Regions from separate parts of the Clostridium carnis genome, predicted to be linked through region 3. Evidence: a T-box and tRNA genes for the amino acid it is inferred to sense, from the RefSeq annotation. Region 3 holds a T-box; the other regions hold tRNA genes.
What was found. A T-box is a leader RNA that pairs with one kind of tRNA and senses whether it is charged. The one in region 3 lies ahead of ileS (isoleucine--tRNA ligase), so its partner is inferred to be a tRNA-Ile.
Positions count from the first base shown of each region.

Region 1: it encodes a tRNA-Ile, which carries the amino acid that the T-box ahead of ileS (isoleucine--tRNA ligase) is inferred to sense. The anticodon was not compared.
Region 2: it encodes a tRNA-Ile, which carries the amino acid that the T-box ahead of ileS (isoleucine--tRNA ligase) is inferred to sense. The anticodon was not compared.

Region 1 is NZ_BAAHYS010000001.1:1,332,508-1,336,792, forward strand. Features, by position in the region: rRNA gene ACYQ1T_RS06130 (16S ribosomal RNA) at 1-1,202, opposite strand, end outside; tRNA gene ACYQ1T_RS06135 (tRNA-Ala) at 1,972-2,047, opposite strand; tRNA gene ACYQ1T_RS06140 (tRNA-Ile) at 2,053-2,129, opposite strand; rRNA gene rrf (5S ribosomal RNA) at 2,135-2,251, opposite strand; rRNA gene ACYQ1T_RS06150 (23S ribosomal RNA) at 2,398-4,285, opposite strand, start outside.
Region 2 is NZ_BAAHYS010000001.1:1,095,755-1,100,039, forward strand. Features, by position in the region: gene ACYQ1T_RS05050 (DUF2334 domain-containing protein) at 1-995, shown strand, start outside; gene ACYQ1T_RS05055 (VanZ family protein) at 1,016-1,468, opposite strand; gene ACYQ1T_RS05060 (hypothetical protein) at 1,540-1,983, opposite strand; gene ACYQ1T_RS05065 (hypothetical protein) at 2,205-2,357, opposite strand; tRNA gene ACYQ1T_RS05070 (tRNA-Ala) at 2,635-2,710, opposite strand; tRNA gene ACYQ1T_RS05075 (tRNA-Ile) at 2,716-2,792, opposite strand; rRNA gene rrf (5S ribosomal RNA) at 2,798-2,914, opposite strand; rRNA gene ACYQ1T_RS05085 (23S ribosomal RNA) at 3,062-4,285, opposite strand, start outside.
Region 3 is NZ_BAAHYS010000001.1:1,222,945-1,227,229, forward strand. Features, by position in the region: gene ileS (isoleucine--tRNA ligase) at 1-1,921, opposite strand, end outside; T-box leader at 2,052-2,298, opposite strand; gene ACYQ1T_RS05670 ((2Fe-2S)-binding protein) at 2,673-2,888, shown strand; gene ACYQ1T_RS05675 (class I SAM-dependent rRNA methyltransferase) at 3,053-4,228, shown strand.

The DNA.
Region 1 (4,285 bases), 110 kb from region 3:
TGTGTAGCCCTAGACATAAGGGGCATGATGATTTGACGTCATCCCCACCTTCCTCCCGGTTAACCCGGGCAGTCTCGCTAGAGTGCTCAACTAAATGGTAGCAACTAACAATAAGGGTTGCGCTCGTTGCGGGACTTAACCCAACATCTCACGACACGAGCTGACGACAACCATGCACCACCTGTCATCCTGTCCCCGAAAGGACTTCCTCGATTAAGAGTAATGCAGGAGATGTCAAGTCTAGGTAAGGTTCTTCGCGTTGCTTCGAATTAAACCACATGCTCCGCTGCTTGTGCGGGCCCCCGTCAATTCCTTTGAGTTTTAATCTTGCGACCGTACTCCCCAGGCGGAATACTTAATGCGTTAGCGGCGGCACAGAGGTCATGACAACCCCTACACCTAGTATTCATCGTTTACGGCGTGGACTACCAGGGTATCTAATCCTGTTTGCTCCCCACGCTTTCGAGCCTCAGCGTCAGTTACAGTCCAGAGAGTCGCCTTCGCCACTGGTGTTCTTCCTAATCTCTACGCATTTCACCGCTACACTAGGAATTCCACTCTCCTCTCCTGCACTCTAGACTTCCAGTTTGAAATGCAGCACCCAGGTTGAGCCCGGGTATTTCACATCTCACTTAAAAGTCCGCCTACGCTCCCTTTACGCCCAGTAAATCCGGACAACGCTCGCCACCTACGTATTACCGCGGCTGCTGGCACGTAGTTAGCCGTGGCTTCCTCCTCGGGTACCGTCATTATCGTCCCCGAAGACAGAGCTTTACGATCCGAAAACCTTCATCACTCACGCGGCGTTGCTGCATCAGGGTTTCCCCCATTGTGCAATATTCCCCACTGCTGCCTCCCGTAGGAGTCTGGGCCGTGTCTCAGTCCCAATGTGGCCGATCACCCTCTCAGGTCGGCTACGCATCGTCGCCTTGGTGAGCCGTTACCTCACCAACTAGCTAATGCGCCGCGGGCCCATCTTGTAGCGGATTGCTCCTTTAATTACTGCTTCATGCGAAGCTGCAATATTATGCGGTATTAATCTTCCTTTCGGAAGGCTATTCCCCTCTACAAGGCAGGTTGCCCACGTGTTACTCACCCGTCCGCCGCTAGGTTTGTTTCCGAAAAAACTCTCCTCGCTCGACTTGCATGTGTTAGGCACGCCGCCAGCGTTCGTCCTGAGCCAGGATCAAACTCTCACTAAAAAGTTTAATCTGCTTGCTCAAATTACTTTGAGTCTTAATTTTAAGACTTTCAAAAGAATTGCTGGTTATACTTAACTTTTATTCTGTTCAATTTTCAAAGACCATTTTCTCTTCGCCGCCCTCAAGCGACTTCATTATCTTAACATCTTTAAGATTTTATGTCAATACTTTTTTTAAACTTTTTAAAATTAAATTCTAATTTATATTTAAGTTTTAAAGTTTGACATTTGTAGTGCTCTCTCTCGAGAACATGATTTATATTATCATTTTAATTTTAAATAGATAGTGTATATTTTTCTATTAATAAGAATTTAATACGTAAATTCTCTATTTTTCTACATTATTCTATATATTTCTTATATTGATACACTAGGATAAGTTTTCTTGTAATTATTCCATTTTATATTAAATATATATGGTTTTACTTCAAATTAAATTTATACATTATTACAGTATAACTCTACAAATTTGCAAATTATAGGTTACGCTCTTTATGTTGGAGTTAGATTTAATTATTTATATGAATATTTACTTAATATTATCTATAATTTATATTTAGTAATTATTAACTACTAAAATATTTCTTCTTAAACTTAAAATATTTTAAACATTTATAAGTAAAATTCTTTTTTTTGCTTTTAATATTAAAGTCTTTTTTTAATTTCTTAATTGATTAATTTAATAATATTTGTTAATTATACATTTAAAAGTATATCCTTAAATAATTAAAATATACGAAAAAAAAGCTACGAAATAATTCGTAGCTTTTTGGTGGAGGTAAAGAGATTCGAACTCTTGACCCCCTGCGTGCAAGGCAGGTGCTCTCCCAACTGAGCTATACCCCCAAAAATGGTGGACCTTCAGGGACTCGAACCCCGGACCTACCGGTTATGAGCCGGTTGCTCTAACCAACTGAGCTAAAGATCCTAATAACCTAGCGACGTTCTACTCTCCCACACAGTCACCCGTGCAGTACCATCGACGCTGTAGAGCTTAACTGTCCTGTTCGGAATGGAAAGGAGTGTTTCCTCTACGCCATCATCACTAGATGGTTTGAGATTCTAAATCTTTGATTCAGTTTCTTCTTTTTAATTTTCAGAGTTTGTTCTCTGAAAATTGCACATGAATGAGAGCCAAAATTCTTTGATTTTATTTCTCGAATTTACTCAGCTGTGCTGAGTTTTCTTCTTTTTTATTGGTCAAGCCCTCGACCTATTAGTATCAGTCAGCTAAATATGTTACCATACTTACACCTCTGACCTATCAACCTTGTGTTCTTCAAGGGGTCTTACTAGCTTATGCTATGGGAAATCTCATCTTGAGGGGGGCTTCACGCTTAGATGCTTTCAGCGTTTATCCCTTCCCGACTTAGCTACCCAGCTATGCTCTTGGCAGAACAACTGGTGCACCAGAGGTCAGTCCATCCCGGTCCTCTCGTACTAAGGACAGCTCCTCTCAAATTTCCTACGCCCGCGACGGATAGGGACCGAACTGTCTCACGACGTTCTGAACCCAGCTCGCGTGCCGCTTTAATGGGCGAACAGCCCAACCCTTGGGACCTACTACAGCCCCAGGATGCGACGAGCCGACATCGAGGTGCCAAACCTCCCCGTCGATGTGGACTCTTGGGGGAGATCAGCCTGTTATCCCCGAGGTAGCTTTTATCCGTTGAGCGATGGCCCTCCCACGAGGTACCACCGGATCACTAAGCCCGACTTTCGTCCCTGCTCCACTTGTAGGTGTCGCAGTCAGGCTCCCTTCTGCCTTTGCACTCTTCGAACGATTTCCGACCGTTCTGAGGGAACCTTTGGGCGCCTCCGTTACTTTTTAGGAGGCGACCGCCCCAGTCAAACTGCCCACCTAACAATGTCCCGTCACCAGATTCATGGCGTCCGGTTAGAACCCCAATACTGTCAGGGTGGTATCCCAAGGTTGACTCCACCAAGGCTGACGCCCTAGTTTCTCAGTCTCCCACCTATCCTGTACAGACAATATCGGAATTCAATGCTAAGCTACAGTAAAGCTCTACGGGGTCTTTCCGTCCAATCGCGGGTAGCGAGCATCTTCACTCGCACTACAACTTCGCCGGATTTGCAGTTGAGACAGTGCCCAAGTCATTACGCCATTCGTGCGGGTCAGAACTTACCTGACAAGGAATTTCGCTACCTTAGGACCGTTATAGTTACGGCCGCCGTTTACTGGGGCTTAAGTTCACACCTTCGCTTGCGCTAAGTGTTCCCCTTAACCTTCCAGCACCGGGCAGGCGTCAGCCCCTATACATCAGCTTACGCTTTAGCAGAGACCTGTGTTTTTGCTAAACAGTTGCTTGGGCCTATTCTCTGCGGCCTACTCTCGTAGGCACCCCTTCTCGCGAACTTACGGGGTCAATTTGCCTAGTTCCTTAACTGCAATTCTTCCGATGGCCTTAGGATTCTCTCCTCACCTACCTGTGTCGGTTTGCGGTACGGGCACTATTTCTCTCTCTAGATGCTTTTCTTGGAAGCATGGAATCAGATACTTCGGTCACTTGGACCTTCCCCATTACGCCTCAGAATTGTTAAAGCGGATTTGCCTACCTTAACTTCCTAAACGCTTAGACTAGCATTTCCAATCGCTAGCACATCCTATCCTTCTCCGTCACACCATCGATAATAACGATAATAGTGGTATCGGAATATCAACCGATTGTCCATCACCTACGCCTTTCGGCCTCGGCTTAGGTCCCGACTAACCCTGGGCGGACGAGCCTTCCCCAGGAAACCTTAGGTTTTCGGCCTGTAAGATTCTCACTTACATCTCGCTACTAATGCCAACATTCTCACTCGTAATCAGTCCACCGCTCCTTACGGTACGACTTCAGCCCGATTACGACGCTCCTCTACCGCTGAAGTAAACTTCAGCCCGTAGCTTCGGTGGTAAGTTTGAGCCCCGGACATTTTCGGCGCAGGATCTCTCGACTAGTGAGCTATTACGCACTCTTTCAATGAGTGGCTGCTTCTAAGCCAACATCCTAGTTGTCTTAGAAATCCCACATCCTTTTCCACTTAACTTACACTTTGGGACCTTAGCTGACGATCTGGGCT
Region 2 (4,285 bases), 130 kb from region 3:
GCATAAAGAATAATGAAGTTAAATATGCTAATAATACTATATACAGATTAAGGGGAAATTTATTAAAGATAAATTCATCTTATTTTTTATCTTTATCTGATATTGAACATTTATTTAACTTACGGAGTCATTTCGATTTCGAAAATAATTCTATAAACCTTGTCAATGCTCCTAAAATTGTTCAAAAAACAACTACTATTTCTAGTGGAAAATTATCATTAATAAGATTAGAAGATTTCTCTGCTGGGGGTTCTCTTACTGAATCTATTAATATAGAAAAAATGAAGATTTTAGGAGATTTATTCTATGAAAATAATATGGGTTTCCATATTGCTTGGGTTCCTAGATATATAGATCCTAGTAATAATATAGATAACGATTTATTAACTAATAATTCTTTACAAAATGTTGCTTTTGTAAATCTTTTAGATCATTTAATAAATAGTGGTGGATTAATAGGATTACATGGATATTCTCATCAGTTTAATGATGAAACTAGCCTAATTGGGACTGAGCTTTCAAAAAAAGCAAATTCTACTCAAGATGAAACAGTCATTGTCTTAGAAAAAGCTTTAGATACAGCATCATTATTAAATATTCCTATAGCCTTCTTTGAAAGTCCTCACTATAAGGCAACTAAAAATCAAAAAGCAATTATTGAAGAATATTTTAAATATTTATATGAACCATATAGTATAATACAATATTTTAATGTTAAACATACAAAAACAAATAATATTTATTTACCAACCCCACTAAGCTATGTTAGAGAACTTGATCCATCAAATATAATAAGAGGTTTATCTATTGATTATAACGCTGGAGCTTTAATGAGTTTATTTTATCATCCCACTAAAGAACTTGATTTTATAAATTTAAAATTTACAGATACTGATTTAATATATACTTATTCTAATGACTCACCAATGCAAAAGATAATTTCAGCTCTCAAACAGTATGGATATGTAACATCATATATAACAGAAGTAAAATAATAAAACAGGCTATATCAAACTTATTTTGATATAGCCTGTTTTTCTTTTCCCCTATTAATTATACTTATAAATATAAATCCTATTATACCTCCTGTTGTATCTATTAAAACATCTTTAAAAGCCATAGCACGTCCAGGTATAAAATATTGATGAAGTTCATCTGTGCAAGCATATAAGAATACAAATGCAATAGCATATATTCTAGCTTTAGAATTTAATATATATAAACATAATACTCTATATACTAATAAAAATAAAATAAGATACTCAGTAAAATGCGCTGTTTTTCTAATTACTAATGTTGCTAATTCTCCAAAATAACTATTTAGATTTATTCCAAAGAAAGCAAATACCTTTAATACTAATTCACTTTGATTACTTGAAATCTCTCCTGGTTGATGAGACATTAAAAATATAATTCCCATCCAAATTAATAACATACTCCAGGATATCATCTTTTTGCTTCTATTCATCTATCTTCTCCCTTAGTTTATCTAATAGTATAAATATAATTATACACTATATATAACTATATTTACACAATCTAATTTTGATTTACTAAATATCTATTAATATAAGCTAAAGATTGTTCTAATAATCCTTGACCTTGTTCCAAGTCCTTTACATTAACTTCTAAATTATGCATTCTTTGTTCCACTAATTCCATTGTTTCCTTTATACTATTAAGTAATTTCCCTTCATATGATACTTGTATTCCATCAGAATCTATATATACTTTTTCAGGAATTCCTCCACACTCAATACACTTAGCATAAACTGATTTCTTTTCTGTATCTTTAAAAACTTTAAATATTTCATTATTACACTTTGAACAATTAGGTAACATTATAAAATCATGTTGGCTAATATCCAATTGGTATTTAGCTTTACATTGATTACATATCAATTCTAATCTATTATCTTTATTTTGAATATAAAACCTATTGCTACTACACCCTTCCTTTTCACATACAACTGTCCTTATCATATTCTTACAACTCCCCTCTTTATACAATGGTATATAATGAGAACAATATCTCTTACAAATTTAATATGCTTATTTTTTTTAATATATGTTATATTTTAAAAATAAAATCCATAATTATAAGAAGTAAAACTTTTTATAATTATGGATTTACTATTTTATTGATTTCTACCTAAAAACGTTATTATTATCTTAATAAATTCTTTATTATTATTAATATTTAACTACTTAAAAACTTCTAAAAACTCTTTCAATTCTTCCTCTACTTTTTTTATTAGGTCATCTATTTTATTAGTATTTTTTCCAGCTAAAATTAATTCTCTTTTTTCTAGTTTTAAGTTTATTATCTTTTCCTCTAATTCATCCTTCTTCCCCACACAAAACACTCCCAACCTAAGGATAACCCCTTTTAAATTTTTTCTTCAATTTTTAAATAACTATTAAAAGTATTTATATTTAAACCTTTCCATATAATTAATTATATAGTATATACTTAAGTATTCCTAATTAAATTTTTAGAAATATTCTAATTTTTTTCGACATTTTTATATCTATATTATACATACTTTTACATACTTATTTTCTAGTATTTTTAAACTTACAATAAGAAAATTTATATAAAAAAAAGAAGCTATGAATTAACATAACTTCTTTTGGTGGAGGTAAAGAGATTCGAACTCTTGACCCCCTGCGTGCAAGGCAGGGGCTCTCCCAACTGAGCTATACCCCCAAAAATGGTGGACCTTCAGGGACTCGAACCCCGGACCTACCGGTTATGAGCCGGTTGCTCTAACCAACTGAGCTAAAGATCCTAATGACCTGGCAACGTCCTACTCTCCCACACAGTCACCCGTGCAGTACCATCGGCGCTATAGAGCTTAACTATCCTGTTCGGAATGGGAAGGAGTGTTTCCTCTACGCCATCACCACCAGATTACATTACTATTATATTGTTTAAAGTAATGTTTGTCAATACTTTTTTCAGAGTTTGTTCTCTGAAAATTGCACATGAATGAGAGCCAAAATTCTTTGATTTTATTTCTCGAATTTACTCAGCTATGCTGAGTTTTCTTCTTTTTTATTGGTCAAGCCCTCGACCTATTAGTATCAGTCAGCTAAATATGTTACCACACTTACACCTCTGACCTATCAACCTTGTGTTCTTCAAGGGGTCTTACTAGCTTATGCTATGGGAAATCTCATCTTGAGGGGGGCTTCACGCTTAGATGCTTTCAGCGTTTATCCCTTCCCGACTTAGCTACCCAGCTATGCTCTTGGCAGAACAACTGGTGCACCAGAGGTCAGTCCATCCCGGTCCTCTCGTACTAAGGACAGCTCCTCTCAAATTTCCTACGCCCGCGACGGATAGGGACCGAACTGTCTCACGACGTTCTGAACCCAGCTCGCGTGCCGCTTTAATGGGCGAACAGCCCAACCCTTGGGACCTACTACAGCCCCAGGATGCGACGAGCCGACATCGAGGTGCCAAACCTCCCCGTCGATGTGGACTCTTGGGGGAGATCAGCCTGTTATCCCCGAGGTAGCTTTTATCCGTTGAGCGATGGCCCTCCCACGAGGTACCACCGGATCACTAAGCCCGACTTTCGTCCCTGCTCCACTTGTAGGTGTCGCAGTCAGGCTCCCTTCTGCCTTTGCACTCTTCGAACGATTTCCGACCGTTCTGAGGGAACCTTTGGGCGCCTCCGTTACTTTTTAGGAGGCGACCGCCCCAGTCAAACTGCCCACCTAACAATGTCCCGTCACCAGATTCATGGCGTCCGGTTAGAACCCCAATACTGTCAGGGTGGTATCCCAAGGTTGACTCCACCAAGGCTGACGCCCTAGTTTCTCAGTCTCCCACCTATCCTGTACAGACAATATCGGAATTCAATGCTAAGCTACAGTAAAGCTCTACGGGGTCTTTCCGTCCAATCGCGGGTAGCGAGCATCTTCACTCGCACTACAACTTCGCCGGATTTGCAGTTGAGACAGTGCCCAAGTCATTACGCCATTCGTGCGGGTCAGAACTTACCTGACAAGGAATTTCGCTACCTTAGGACCGTTATAGTTACGGCCGCCGTTTACTGGGGCTTAAGTTCACACCTTCGCTTGCGCTAAGTGTTCCCCTTAACCTTCCAGCACCGGGCAGGCGTCAGCCCCTATACATCAGCTTACGCTTTAGCAGAGACCTGTGTTTTTGCTAAACAGTTGCTTGGGCCTATTCTCTGCGGCCTACTCTCGTAGGCACCCCTTCTCGCGAACTTACGGGGTCAATTTGCCTAGTTCCTTAACTGCAATTCTTCCG
Region 3 (4,285 bases):
ACTTTCTTTGAGCTTCTGAAACATCATCTACTGAGAATCTAGTTGGAAGCCATGGAGCACTTGCAGTATAGAAATGCCATCTTGTAGCATCAGCTCCTTGTGCATCTAATACTTCAAACGGATCTACTACATTTCCCTTTGATTTTGACATCTTTAAGCCCTTCTTATCTAGAACGTGACCTAATACTATACAGTTTTCAAATGGATTTCTATCAAATATAGCTGTTGAAATAGCTAACAATGTATAGAACCATCCTCTTGTTTGATCAACTGCTTCTGATATAAATTGAGCTGGGAAGTTTTGATCAAATAATTCTTTATTTTCAAATGGATAATGTAATTGTGCAAATGGCATTGAACCTGAATCAAACCAACAATCTATAACTTCAGCTGTTCTAGTCATTTCCTTACCACACTTATCACATTTTAAATGAACTTTATCTATATATGGTTTGTGTAATTCTATATCATCTGGAACATTAACACCTTTAGTCTTTAGTTCTTCAATACTTCCTATACACTCTCTATGGCCACATTCACATTCCCAAATTGGAAGTGGAGTTCCCCAGTATCTATCTCTTGAAATACCCCAGTCAATAACATTTTCTAAGAACTTACCAAATCTACCTGTTCTGATGTTATCTGGATACCAATTAATTTTGTTATTGTTTTCTAATAACTTATCTCTAAGAGTAGTCATTGCAACAAACCAACTTTCCTTTGGATAGTAAAGTAATGGTGTATCGCATCTCCAGCAGTGTGGGTATGAGTGAGTATGCTTTTCAGCTTTTAATAGCTTATTATTTTCTTTTAAGTAATTAACTATACTTTCATCACATTTTTTAACAAACTTACCCGCCCAAGGAGTAACCTCTTCTGTAAACTTACCTGCTAAGTCAACTAAGTTAATAAAAGCTAAACCATTTTTCTTAGCTACTAAATTATCATCTTCACCATATGCAGGAGCTATATGAACTATACCAGTACCATCTGATAAAGTTACAAAATCTCCATGAATAACAACAAATGCTTTTCCTTCTGGAGTATGGAATGGAAGCAATTGTTCGTACTCAGTTCCAAGAAGCTCTGCACCTTTAAACTCTCTTATAACTTCAAAATTTTCACCTAATACCTTTGGTGCCAATTCTTTAGCTAAAATATATATTTCATCTTCAACCTTTACTTCTACATAATCATATTTTTGATTTATACATAAAGCAACGTTTGATGGTAATGTCCAAGGTGTTGTTGTCCAAGCAAGTATATACTTATTGTCTTCTCCTTTAACCTTAAACTTAGCAACTGCAGTTAAATCTTTAACATCCTTATAACCTTGTGAAACTTCATGTGATGAAAGACCTGTTCCACATCTAGGACAATATGGCATAGTCTTATGACCTTTATATAAAAGATCTTTATCCCACATTTGTTTTAAAGCCCACCATACTGATTCTATATATGGATTATGATATGTTACATATGGATCATCCATATCTACCCAATATCCAATTTGCTCAGTCATTTTTTCCCACATGTTTACATATGTGAATACACTTTCCTTACATTCCTTAACAAATTTTTCAACACCATATTCTTCTATTTGTGGTTTACCTGAAATACCAAGCTTTTTCTCTATTTCAAGTTCAACCGGAAGTCCATGTGTATCCCATCCAGCTTTTCTTATAACCTTGTATCCCTTCATAACCTTATATCTTGGGATTATATCTTTCATAACTCTTGTTAAAATATGACCTACGTGTGGTCTTCCATTAGCTGTTGGAGGACCATCATAAAACGTAAAGTACTCTCCATCTTGATTCATATCAAAGTTCTTTTTAATTACATTGTTTTCTCTCCAAAGTTCTGCAACATTCTTTTCCATACCAACAAAGCCTTTTGGTAACTCAACTTTTTTGTACATAATATAAATCTCCCTTCTGTATTTTAATAATAAAAAATATGTTTCGCAAACTATGTGTTCTGCTATTCTATAAAGCTATAAACAAATTTGTTTGCCTTGTGATTTCCTAAAGAATAAAAAAACTTCGTCCTAATAGGACGAAGTTGAATTCGCTATACCACCTAAGGTTAACCCCCTTATTAATTTAAGAGGCTTAAAATTTCGAGTACCATCATACTCTATCCTTTAACGCAGGATAACGAGATAAGCTTAATAAGTCTAAACTTTTCAGCCTCTAACTCCTAGGTGATTTTCCTTAAGTTCTTTTGTGATTTCACACCAACCAATCACTCTCTGAAAAAATCTACATAAGTACTTTTCCTAATCATAGTCTTTATTATTTTTTTCATTATATATCACTGTAAATTTATTGTCAATTTATAATAATAATTTTACTACAAAGATTTATAATATGAAAGTATTTTACCTATATTTTATTGTGAAATTTTCTTTTATAATATAATTTTATAAAGTAATTAAATATTTTTTCTGTTTTAAGTAAAACATTGAATAAAAAAACTATAATTACTTATAATATGTGAAAATAAAGTTGGATTTAAAATAATATAAATTAACTAATAATTTTTATCAATTAGTATTGACTTTCTTTTCGTTCGTTAATATAATGTATTTATAAAGAATAAACATAAATTTATTTTTTATCCCCTTTATTTTCCGTAGTTTAATTCATATATAACAGGAGGAAGACTAAATGGAAAATAATTTAAATGAACAAGTCCTTGATAAGTTAACAAAAGTTTGCACTTGCAAGGCAATACCAAGATCCAAAATAAAAGATGCAATCAAAGCCGGTGCTCATACTGTTGAAGAAGTTTCTAAGATAACTGGAGCTTGTACAGGTGGATGCAGAGGCTACAGATGTACCCCTACAATCCAAAATTTGATTGATAAACATCTGGAAAAATAACTACTAGTAAGGTTTCCCCAAACCATATTAGTATAGATTATATCTCCCCAAAAAACGTCTGTTGTGGAAGCAGACGTTTTTTTATTATATATCTCTTTTCTCTAGCTTTAAAATTTCATTATGTTATAATCTTATAAGAATTATTACGGAAGGAGCTAGTATAAATGGCAAGTAAATTCTATTTACATAAAGGAAAAAATAAGAGAGCTGAACAAGGGAGACCTTGGATATATATTGATGAAATAAATGAATATGATGGTGATTATGAAAATGGAGATATTGTTGAGGTTTATAATCATAAAGGTTTTTTCATAGGAAAAGGTTACATTAATGATCGTAGTAAAATAACTATAAGAATAATGTCTAGAGAAATAGATGAAGAAATAGACGAAGAGTTCTTTAAAAAGAGATTCGCAGCAGCCTGGGATTATAGAAAAACTGTTATAGATACTTCATCTTGTAGGTTTATATTTGGAGAAGCTGATTTCTTACCAGGGTTAACAGTAGATAAATTTGAGGATTATTATGTAATTCAAATATCAACTTTAGGAATGGATAAATACAGAGATGCAATAGTAAAGATATTAGTAAATGAATATGGTGCTAAAGGAGTATATGAACGAAGCGATTTAAAAACTAGAGAAATTGAAGGTTTAGAACAAACTAAAGGTTTCTTAACTGAAGAATTTGATACTAATATACAAATCGTAGAAAATGGCGTTAAGTACATAGTGGACTTAGAAAATGGTCAAAAGACAGGTTTCTTCTTAGACCAAAAAGAAAATAGAGCTGCAATGCATAAAATTTGTAAAGGAAAAGATGTACTTGATTGTTTTACTCACACTGGTTCTTTTGCTTTAAATGCTGGTATCGCAGGTGCTAAATCAGTCTTAGGTATAGATGTTTCTAAACACGCTGTTGAATGTGCTACTAGAAATGCAGAATTAAACGGTCTTCAAGATGTAGTTAAGTTTGAATGTCATAATGCCTTTGATGTACTTGGAGATTGGTCAAGAGAAGGTAAACAATTTGATGTTGTTATTTTAGATCCTCCTGCATTTACTAAATCAAGAAATACAGTTAATGCTGCTATAAGAGGTTATAAAGAAATAAATCTTAGAGGATTAAAAATGGTTAAACCAGGTGGATATTTTGCAACTTGTTCTTGCTCACATTATATGAATGAGGAACAATTGAAAAAGACTGTTGCTGAAGCTGCACATGATGCTCATAGAACTTTAAGACAAATAGAGTGCAGAACTCAGTCATCTGATCATCCAATCTTATGGAACTCCGATGAATCTTATTATTTAAAATTCTTTATATTCCAAGTTGTATAATAAAAATTTAGATATTAAAACCCATTAGAATAAATTTATTTTAATGGGTTTTAATGG